DNA from 2 places in the Vagococcus lutrae genome. Region 1 is predicted to be linked to the other one. Evidence: predicted binding sites of a transcription regulator. Region 1 holds the regulator's gene; the other holds the start of a gene.

Region 1 (5,193 bases):
AGCTCCGATATCATCAATCATGAGAACCGGTGTCTTTTTCACCGCGTCTAGTTTTTCGCCCGTCGTATTCGTCCCAATCGCATTTTTCATTTCCACTGCAAAGGTGGGGAAATGAACAAGTGTTGTTTGATAACCACGTTCTGCGAGCTCATTGGCTATGGCCCCTAAAAGATACGTTTTCCCCACGCCAAACGATCCTTGAAAATACAAACCTGGGACAAACTGCTTACCGGCCTGCGTATAAGATTCGATAAACTTCAAACTCTCATCCAAAGCTAACATCCGTTCATTTGTCACTTCAAATTGATCAAAACTAGCATGACGTATATCTCTGGGCATATCTATCGTTGTCACTCGTTTTTTTACCTTCTCTGCCTCTTGAGCTTCAATCAGAGCTTCCGTTGGGACGTACGTGACATCGATTCCATAGCTTTGTAGCACAAGCTTTGGTTCATATCCAGGAGCAATCTGTGTCGGGTCTGATACACGAAACTTCGCTTGTTCTTGAATAAATTCATTCAAATTACTAATACTTCGGTCAATCATCTCGTCCGTTAACTGCTCTTGATGCTCGTTTAAAAATTGAGCCACTTCTGGATGTTGCAATATTTCTTGTTTAATTGCCTGAAAACGATCATTCCACTGCTGTCTACGCATAACTTCCCCCATGGCATTTCCAACATTTTCCATTAATTATCCTCCTTTCTTGTCTTATTTTTCATGGCACGCAGTCGTTCATTAATTTGCGCTAACGTTTCATTTGAAACAGGTGTTTCTTGCTGTTCTTGATTTACCCACTTCGGCAAAGATTCTTTGCGTGATGAATGAACCACTTGATTATTTTTAGAATAATTTTTGCGTTTCGTAGTCGGCTTACTTACCATATCTTTAACTTTATCAATCGCCATTTCCGGTGTTTTAATACCCGTTTGAGCCCAATCATTGGCAATTTTATTGGCGTATTTTGATTCAAGGACAGGATTATTTTGTATCACCAAGCAATAATGCACTAAAATATTAATAACACTATTGGATAAAGGCGTTTGATTGACTAGATTTCGAATAACCCATCGCTCATCTTCTGAAACAAAACCTTGTTTTTGTTGTTTAATATCTTCTAAAAACACCATAGGATACAATGTTTCGCTGATCATGATGACTTGGCGTTCTCCCTCAGTATATCCTTGTTTTTCTAGTTGGTTGTAGCGCTTCATTAATTGCTCTTTTTCTGTTAAAGATGCTTCTTCTATTTTCGTAGAAACCGTACTTTTTTTAATAGCAGGTGCCTGTCGTTTAACAATTAATCGTTGTAAACGAGACAAATCAACCTGATTGGTTTCAAAATTAACACTCGCTTCGACAAATGTCTTCATCGTCAACTCATTCAGACCGTATAGCTGATGCAAGCTGAGAATCATCGGTTTTAGTTGCTCTGTCACGTGACGCTCATCTAGCTTTAAGGACGCAATGAGTTGATTGAAAAATTGCCAATCAAATGACGAAATCATTGTCGCTTGTGTTTGTTGAAGCGACTCTTCAGGCTCTATCATGCCTTCTGGTACTTCATAGGCTAATACGCGTTCGTGATTCACTTGATAGACATTCACAAAAGATTCTGTTACCTCTTTAAAATTATCTCGTGATTCTTCGATTACTTGATAGTAACGAGATAGAGTATTAAAACGACGCTCTCCGATTTTTTCTAATAGAAGTGTTGCAAGTAACGGATCTTGTAAAATTTTTATCGCACTGAGTGGTGGCTGCAACTGATAGCGCCATTCACGTTTATCTTTTTCTTCTAATTGATACACTTTCAATAGACCGATTCCCTCTAATTTTTGACGACCGAGATAAAACTGTTGTAAATCTATATCTAACTGATTTAAAATATCGGCATGTAAAAAATAGCGGTCCTTTTGGCCGACTTTATCCACGTCTAAAAACGTCGTCAAAGCGTGATATAAGGTAAAGCCTGTCATACCAATGACAGGCTGATAAAATTCGGCTAGCGTTTGATAATCTTCACGTGTTAAAGTGCCGATAAGCGTGACTGAAAAGGTATCCTTAGGATGTACATATTCCCAAGCATTTTTCATCGGCTCACACTCCTAATTCTCATCTTGATTTTCTTTTGATGATTGCGTATTCTTTTTGACAATTTCTTGCATTTCTTCAAAGAAAACTCCTACATCTTTAAATTGTCGGTACACGCTCGCAAAACGAATATAAGCAATTTCGTCTAGGTGCACTAAGCCTTCCATGACAAACTCACCTACTTGGTTAGTTGACACTTCATTTTCTCCTAATGCACGGACTTTATTTTCTACTTGATCAACCAACGCTTCCATTTGGTCAAGTGAAACGGGACGTTTTTCGGCAGAGCGAATAATCCCTCTTAAAACTTTATCGCGGTTAAATTCTTCGCGATCGCCATTTTTCTTAATGACTAATAGGGGCGTCGCTTCTATTCTTTCAAACGTTGTAAAACGGTATCCACATTTTTCACATTCTCGTCGACGACGTATCGCACGTCCTTCATCTGATGGTCGACTATCTACCACTCGTGATCCATTGTAATGGCATTTTGGACATTGCATATCCTCACCTCATTTTCTGCTGACATTATAAACAATATCATCATCTTGATACCTTTATTATAACATGAAAAAGCGGTATTGGTACAGTTGTATCATTTGAACGTTTTAAACTGTTCTATCAACCAATTCTGAACTTGTTCGTAAGTCTCAGCGATTGTTTGACTATTATCTATCACAATATCTGCACGTACTTTTTTTTCTTCAATTGGTAATTGAGAGGCAATACGGTCACGCGCTTGTTGAACAGTGAGTTCGTCTCTTTCCATTAAGCGTGCTATCTGCGTTTTTTCCGGAACATAGACGACCATAATCGCATCAAACGTGCGTTGATAATCCGCCTCATATAATAAAGGAATGTCAAACACAATCAGCGGCACCCTTTCATTTTCCCATTTTTCTTTTGCCATCATCATTTTTTGATGAATTTCTTGATGTAAAATCTGATTTAACATTTCTCGTTTATCTTCATCTTTAAAAATTATTTCTCCTAGCTTTTTTCGATTTAACGAACCATCTTCTAGAAGAATCTCTGTGCCAAAAGTTTTAACGATTTCTGCAAGGCCGTCTGTCCCTGGCTCGACAACTTCACGAGCTATTACATCGGCATCCACTACTGGAATATCATGTTGACGAAAAAAACGTGACACAGTTGATTTCCCTGTTGCAATGCCCCCAGTTAATCCTAACGTATAGGTCATCTTTTACTTCCTTCTTTCTAATGAAGTATTTGACACTTCGGACAAAAATGTGTCCCTCTCTGTGCCACTTTTATTTTCTTGATAGGTGTTTGACATCGGTCACAAGCCTGCCCCGTCTGTCCATAAACTTTAAGCGCTACTTGAAATTTTCCCGCTTCCCCCAGAGCATTTTTATACGTTCGAATCGTCGTCCCACCTGCTGCTACGGCTCGCGCTAGCACTTCAATTATCGCACCGTGTAAGACTTCTATCTCAACTTTTGTCAACGTATTAGCTGGTTGTTCTGGATGAATACGTGCTTGATATAAGGCTTCATCTACGTATATATTTCCCAACCCAGTAACAAGATGCTGATCTAATAATAGTGGCTTAATCGCTTTTACACGTCGCCCTAGCTGTTCTTCAAAAACAGTAAGGTTAAAATCAGGTAACACTGGTTCTGGACCTAGTTTTTTAATCCCACGATATTCTTCTGCTTGGTGCTTGTCGATAAGCGCCATCCGACCAAATTTTCTGACATCTAAATAGCGCAATTCCGTGCCATCATTAAAATGAAACACCACATGCGTATGTTTCATTAACGGGTCATCAGATTGATGAAATTCATACTTTCCTTCCATTCTTAAATGAGAAATCAAATCGAAGTGTGTCAAACGAATAATTAAAAACTTGCCTCTTCTTAAAATAGCTTCGATTGACTCACCTATTAATGCTAGTTTAAATTTTTCAATATCGGTTGTTTCTATAATTTTAGGCCACATCACGCTCACAGACTCAATCGTTTTATTGACAACTAACTGTTCTAAGCCTGTTCTGACAGATTCTACCTCTGGTAATTCTGGCATGTTTCATACCTCTTTCTCTTATATAATAGGAAAAGAGAAAGTAACTATCTCACTTTCTCTTCCTTTATTATTTTGCATCGTACCATGTATCGCCATAGCTACTGTCCGCTCTTAAAGGCACACGTAATGTCGTAATAGTTTCCATAACGTCGGTCACCAGTTTTTCAAGAGCTGGTATCTCGTCAGCGGGCGCTTCAAAGACAAGCTCATCATGAACTTGTAATAACATCGTAGCTTGTAGGCCTTCTGCTTCTATTCGCTTATCTAACTCAATCATGGCCAATTTCAAGATATCGGCAGCACTTCCTTGAATAGGCGTATTAATCGCAGTACGTTCTGCGAAAGAGCGAATATTAAAGTTACGGGCATTAATGTCTGGTAAGAAACGACGACGATGCCACAACGTTTCCACATAACCTTTATCTTTCGCTTCTCTCACAATGTCTTCCATATAAGTTTTAACGCCTGGATATTTCTCAAAGTAAGTATCGATAAAGTGTTTCGCTTCTTTTCGTGTAATACCTAAATTTTGAGATAAACCATAATCACTAATTCCGTAAACAACCCCAAAATTCACTGCTTTAGCTTGGCGACGTAAATTACCATCCACTGTCGCTGTCTCATCTAAGCCAAATACACGACGAGCTGTACTCGCGTGAATATCTTGATCTTCAACAAAGGCTTGAATCAAATGTTCATCTTCACTTATATGAGCAAGCACGCGCAACTCAATTTGAGAGTAATCCGATGCGTAGATTTTCCATCCTTCTTTACGCGGAACAAATGCTTGACGAATTTTACGTCCTTCTTCTAATCGAACGGGAATATTTTGTAGGTTAGGATCGACTGAACTTAATCGACCCGTCTGTGTTAACGTTTGAACATATCGCGTATGAATTTTTTGGTCACCCGGATGAATAACTTTTAAAAGTCCTTCCACATATGTTGACTGAATTTTCATAATTTGACGATAATCTAAAATTTCATCAATAATTGGAGATTCTGTTTTCAGTTGCTCTAAAACATCCACGGCTGTTGAATAACCTGTTTTTG
Region 2 (5,193 bases), 550 kb from region 1:
GAATTTATAACCGATATACGTTCCGTGAACGGATTCGTCACGAATGATTAACTTAATGATTTCTGCTACGTTGGCTAGTTTATTATTCCCTAGATAATACAATGGGGCGTAAAACCCAGAGTAGAATAAGAAAGTCTCGCCATAAACACTGACTACTTTACGTTCTAAATCAGTCCCATGAAGATAAATTTCATTGATAATCTTAGCTTTCTTTTGTAAATATTCGTTAGTGTTCGTCCAGTGGAAAATTTCATCTATTTCTGCTTTGGTATTCAACGTACTGAAAATAGACGAGTAACTTTTCGCATGGACAGATTCCATAAATTGAATATTGTTTAAAACAGCTTCTTCATGAGGTGTCCGTACAGAACGACGTAACGCTTCCACCCCGTTTTCAGATTGAATCGTGTCTAGTAAGGTTAATCCTCCGAAGACATAGCCAATCGTTTGTTTTTCTAAGTCTGATAGTTGACGCCAATCATCTAAGTCGTTGGATAGAGGGATACGGGTATCTAACCAAAACTGCTCGGTTAATTTTTCCCATGTTGATTTATCAATCATATCTTCAATAGCATTCCAGTTGACGGCTTCATAATATGTTTCGTGACTCACTCTGTTTTCCTCCTTCAAAATTAGATGACACAGCTCTCACAGTGATTACTGCCGATTTCCTCTTCATCTTCCGTAAAGGTACGGATGTAATAAATAGATTTGATGCCCTTATGGAAAGCATAGTGGCGTAGAATATTTAAATCACGTGTCGTTTGTTTTGTTGTTTCTGTTTTCCATTCGTACAAGCCTTCAGGAATATCAGAACGCATGAATAGTGTCAAACTCATACCTTGATCGACATGTTTTTGTGCCGTAGCATACACATCGATAACTTTTCGCATGTCCATATCGTAAGCGGACGTGTAGTATGGTAAGGTGTCATTACTTAAGTATGGTGCAGGATAGTAAATTTTTCCGATTTTCTTTTCTTGACGTTCTTCAACTAAACGAGTAATCGGATGGATACTCGCACTAGTGTCATTAATATATGAAATAGAACCATTTGGCGCAACGGCTAAGCGGTTTTGATGGTATAAGCCATCACGCATGACATTTTCTTTCAATGCTTGCCAGTCTGCAGCTGTCGGTATATCGATATTGGCAAATAGGGCTTTGACTTTATCAAATTTTGGTGTGACCACATCTTCGATATAACGGTCAAAGTAAGTCCCGTTAGCATAATCCGATTTTTCAAAGTTTGAAAAACTTTCGCCACGTTCTTTGGCGATTTGGTTACTTGCTACAAGTGTCCAATAGTTTAATAACATGAAGTAGACATTTGTAAAATCAAGGGATTCTTCAGAACCGTAAATCATTTGGTTTTTAGCGAAGTAAGAGTGTAATCCCATAGCACCTAACCCAATCGTATGGTTTAAACGATTGCCGTTACGTATTGAAGGGACAACTTCGATGTCAGAAGAGTCTGTGATAAATGTCAAGGCACGTGTCATCGTACGTACAGATTTACCAAAATCAGGGCTCTCCATTAAGTTTGGAATATTTGTTGAGCCTAAGTTACAACTAATATCTGTTCCAAGCTCTTCATATTCTTGACGGTCATTAATCACAGAAGGTGTTTGAACTTGTAAGATTTCAGAACACAAGTTACTCATAATGATTTTTCCGTCTATTGGATTTTGGCGGTTAGCTTCATCAATATTAATGATATAAGGATAACCCGATTCTTGTTGTAATTTACTAATCTCATTTTCCAAATCGCGGGCATTGATTTTAGTTTTGCGGATGTTTGGATTTGCAACTAGTTCGTCATATTTTTCAGTAATGTTAATGTATGAAAACGGCACGCCATATTCACGTTCGATACTATAAGGGCTAAATAAGTACATTTCCTTATTTTCGCGTGTCAATTCGTAAAACTTATCAGGAACGGTTAAACCAAGAGAAAGTGTCTTAACGCGGATTTTTTCGTCGGCGTTTTCTTTCTTAGTAGACAGGAACATTTCAATATCTGGGTGGAAAACATCAAGATAAACAACCCCAGCTCCTTGACGTTGACCAAGTTGATTACTATAACTAAAGCTATCTTCAAAAAGTTTCATGACAGGCACGACCCCACTCGCTGCCCCTTCAAATCCTTTAATAGGAGACCCTGCTTCACGCAAGTTAGAAAGAGAAATCCCTACACCACCACCGATACGTGATAGTTGTAGCGCGCTGTTGATGGAACGGCCAATACTGTTCATATCGTCAGTTACTTGTAGTAAGAAACAAGAAACGAGTTCGCCACGACGTTTACGACCAGCGTTTAAGAAAGAAGGAGTAGCCGGTTGATAACGTTGATAAATCATCTCTTCCGCTAAGTTTTTTGCCAACTCTTGGTCGCCGTCTGCATAGTATAACGCATTAAAAGCAACGCGGTCTTCGTAACGTTCTAAGTATTGCGTTCCCGCATTATTTTTCAATGCATACTGTGAATAAAACTTATAAGCAGCCATAAATGACTTGAATTCAAAGTTTTGTGCGAAAAGATAGTCATATAGCTCTTCAATAAAAGCCATGTCATATTTTTCGATAAATTCTTTTTCTAGATAATCATGTTCAATCAAATAGGCGATTTTTTCAGGAATAGAGGAAAAAGTCATCGTATTAGGTTCAACATTTTCTTTAAAGAAAGCAGCTAAGGCTTCTTTATCTTTATGTAAAGGGATTTGATTATCGACAGGACGATTAATTTCATTATTCAGTTCAAAATAAGTCACATCAGTTAGTTCTTTTAGACTCAAGGTCACTCACTACTTTCTTGAAATTTTCAACATCTTCAGGTGTCCCGTTAAATTCAAACGAGAAGACCAAGGGAATGTTGTAGTCCCGAGCGATATCCTTCGCTGTAAAAATAAAAAGATCGGCAAAATTACGGTTGCCACCACCGGCAACAGCGACTAAATTTTGCTGATTACTTTTGTACTCAATAAAATCGTTCACTACTTCGGTGACATCAACATCATAAGTAGGAACGACTAGTAAGTAAGGTTCATTTAATTCGTGAAAGGGATTCATCGGATCAATTTCATAAGCTGGCAAATCGACTTTTTTGATAAAGCGACGGGTTTGACCGGTCACACTAAAATAAACAATTTTCATATTAAACAGCCAACGCTTTTAATTGATCTGGACGGAATCCGACGATAGTCATACTTTCATTTGTTGTTAGAACGGGTACAGTGCGGTGTCCTTGTTCTTTTAACCAATCTATATATTGTGGTTGCTCATCAATGTTGATTTCTTCAAATGTCACATCTTTTTGTGCTAAAAATCGTTTAGTCATTTTACATTGAGGGCAATTGTTTTTTGTGTAAAGTGTTATTGTTTTCATCTATCATGACCTCCATATGTTTATTATTCGTAATTATTAGTATACCTTAAATTGTGGTGAAGTCAAACATTTTTCCTTGCTAAAACACTATATCTTGTGTGTGACAAAAATCTTATATACAATGTTTAGTGTTGAACAAGAGTAGGGAGGATTAAGTGGTTTAGGAGTGATAAGCAAGAAGTGGTGTGTTTTCATTAGTTTTTTTCATAGTGGTCTTGTTTTAGATTTATAGTTAAAGGATAAAAATATTCATGATTGATTGAGATTTTATTCAATAAAAAGATTATTTTGAAATGATGTGACCTACTATATCTAGTGGTAAAAAAAGACGTCACCTTTTTAATAAAGGTGACGTCTTTTGCTGATTAAAAAACTAAAACAGGCGTGCCGACTTCTACAGCGTTAAATAAATTACCGGCGAGTGATGGTGGGGTATTGATACAACCGTGTGAACCGATTGTTTCCCATAGTTGCCCTCCGTAAGCTGGTTGCCAAGGAGAGTCATGAATTCCTACACCCGTCCAATCAATTGGCATCCAGTAGTCGACAGGGGAAGCATATTTTGAACCATCGTCGTTAGTGCCTCGCAACGTCGTGTCTTTTACCTTATCCCAAACATAAAAAACGCCGTGTGGGGTAGGAGTAGTTGGTTTTCCTGAAACGATATCTGTTTCCAATTCTAATTTACCATTTTTATAAAAGTACATGTGTTGATTGCTCATGTCGATTTCGATATAGGTGTTGCCGATTAATGGTGCCCCAGCTGGTGCGCTACCTTGAAATGCTGGAACGCGATTGACACTATTGCCAGCTAATAAGTCTTCACGTAAGGCGGCTGCTTCCGTATCGACAGCAAGTGTCCAACTGTAAGTGCCAGCAGGAACGGTAACTTCACCACGCTTGGTACTCTTAAACTTGGTTGGATTAGTACTCGTGTTGTATTTTTGACCGAGTGATGCTAAATAAGCTTTTGTTGCTTCTTGGTCAATATCGATTTCCTGACTTTCAGGATTGTAAATAAACCATGACGTCACAGTTTCTTTTGGTACGTCAATTTTTTCGCCACTTAATGTATAGGACACGGTTTGATTAGAGATTTTTTCCAGTTGTGTTAATTTTTCTTTTAACTTTGGATCGTTAGCTTTGACCGTTGGCTGGTGAACAAAGTGTGAAACGTCCAATGTCGACTCGCCTGCTTGAATCGATTTAGTTAAAGCTGCCATGACTTCTCCAGTATCAATCGCCGTGCCTTTAACTTCTGGTTTGATTTCAAAGCCCACTTCCGTTTTTTCAATCGAAGCATTTTGAGCAGGTTGTCGTTCTTCATTTATCTTATCTAGCTTTTCTTTTAATTGATTGAGTTGTGTTTGTAACTCTTGCTCATTTAAATTATGGTTGGTTAAAATTAATTGTTTTTTCTGACGTGAGTCAAGGAACCAGCGACTTGGCTTTTGTTGTTTCATCGCTTTTTTTAAATCATCACGAAAGTCGTAATGAATACCTAATGATTCTTTAGGAAGTGTTTCAATGACTTCTTTTCCTTCTTTGATTTCATAGACTTGACTTTTGTTACGTTCCAACATTTTTTTCTCAGCTTGTGCAACCGTTAGTTCACTAATATCAGTATTGTTTGCGTACGTCTTAGGTAAAAAGTGAGTCGTAAAAAAGTTTCGTTGATAGAAATAAACGCCGCCTAACATTACAACTAAGACTAATAATAATATACCAATGATTTTCGTTTGTTTACTCATAGCCCACCCTCGTTTATCTTAATAATGACTTGATTGTATCATAACACATTCTCTTTG

What was found. The regulator NrdR, encoded in region 1, represses ribonucleotide reductase genes. The targets are predictions, from matches to a motif close to ACACNATATATNGTGT.
Region 2: a site for NrdR is predicted at 3,470-3,485, ahead of nrdH (glutaredoxin-like protein NrdH). Genes of this name have one in related genera too.

What each region holds. Positions count from the first base shown of each region.
Region 1 covers NZ_CP097017.1:115,203-120,395, reverse strand. Annotated here, with positions in the region: gene dnaI (primosomal protein DnaI) at 1-690, opposite strand, end outside; gene M2919_RS00605 (replication initiation and membrane attachment family protein) at 690-2,096, opposite strand; gene nrdR (transcriptional regulator NrdR) at 2,109-2,597, opposite strand; gene coaE (dephospho-CoA kinase) at 2,690-3,295, opposite strand; gene mutM (DNA-formamidopyrimidine glycosylase) at 3,313-4,140, opposite strand; gene polA (DNA polymerase I) at 4,208-5,193, opposite strand, start outside.
Region 2 covers NZ_CP097017.1:1,625,091-1,630,283, forward strand. Annotated here, with positions in the region: gene nrdF (class 1b ribonucleoside-diphosphate reductase subunit beta) at 1-612, opposite strand, end outside; gene nrdE (class 1b ribonucleoside-diphosphate reductase subunit alpha) at 633-2,795, opposite strand; gene nrdI (class Ib ribonucleoside-diphosphate reductase assembly flavoprotein NrdI) at 2,773-3,153, opposite strand; gene nrdH (glutaredoxin-like protein NrdH) at 3,155-3,385, opposite strand; gene M2919_RS07895 (L,D-transpeptidase family protein) at 3,751-5,136, opposite strand.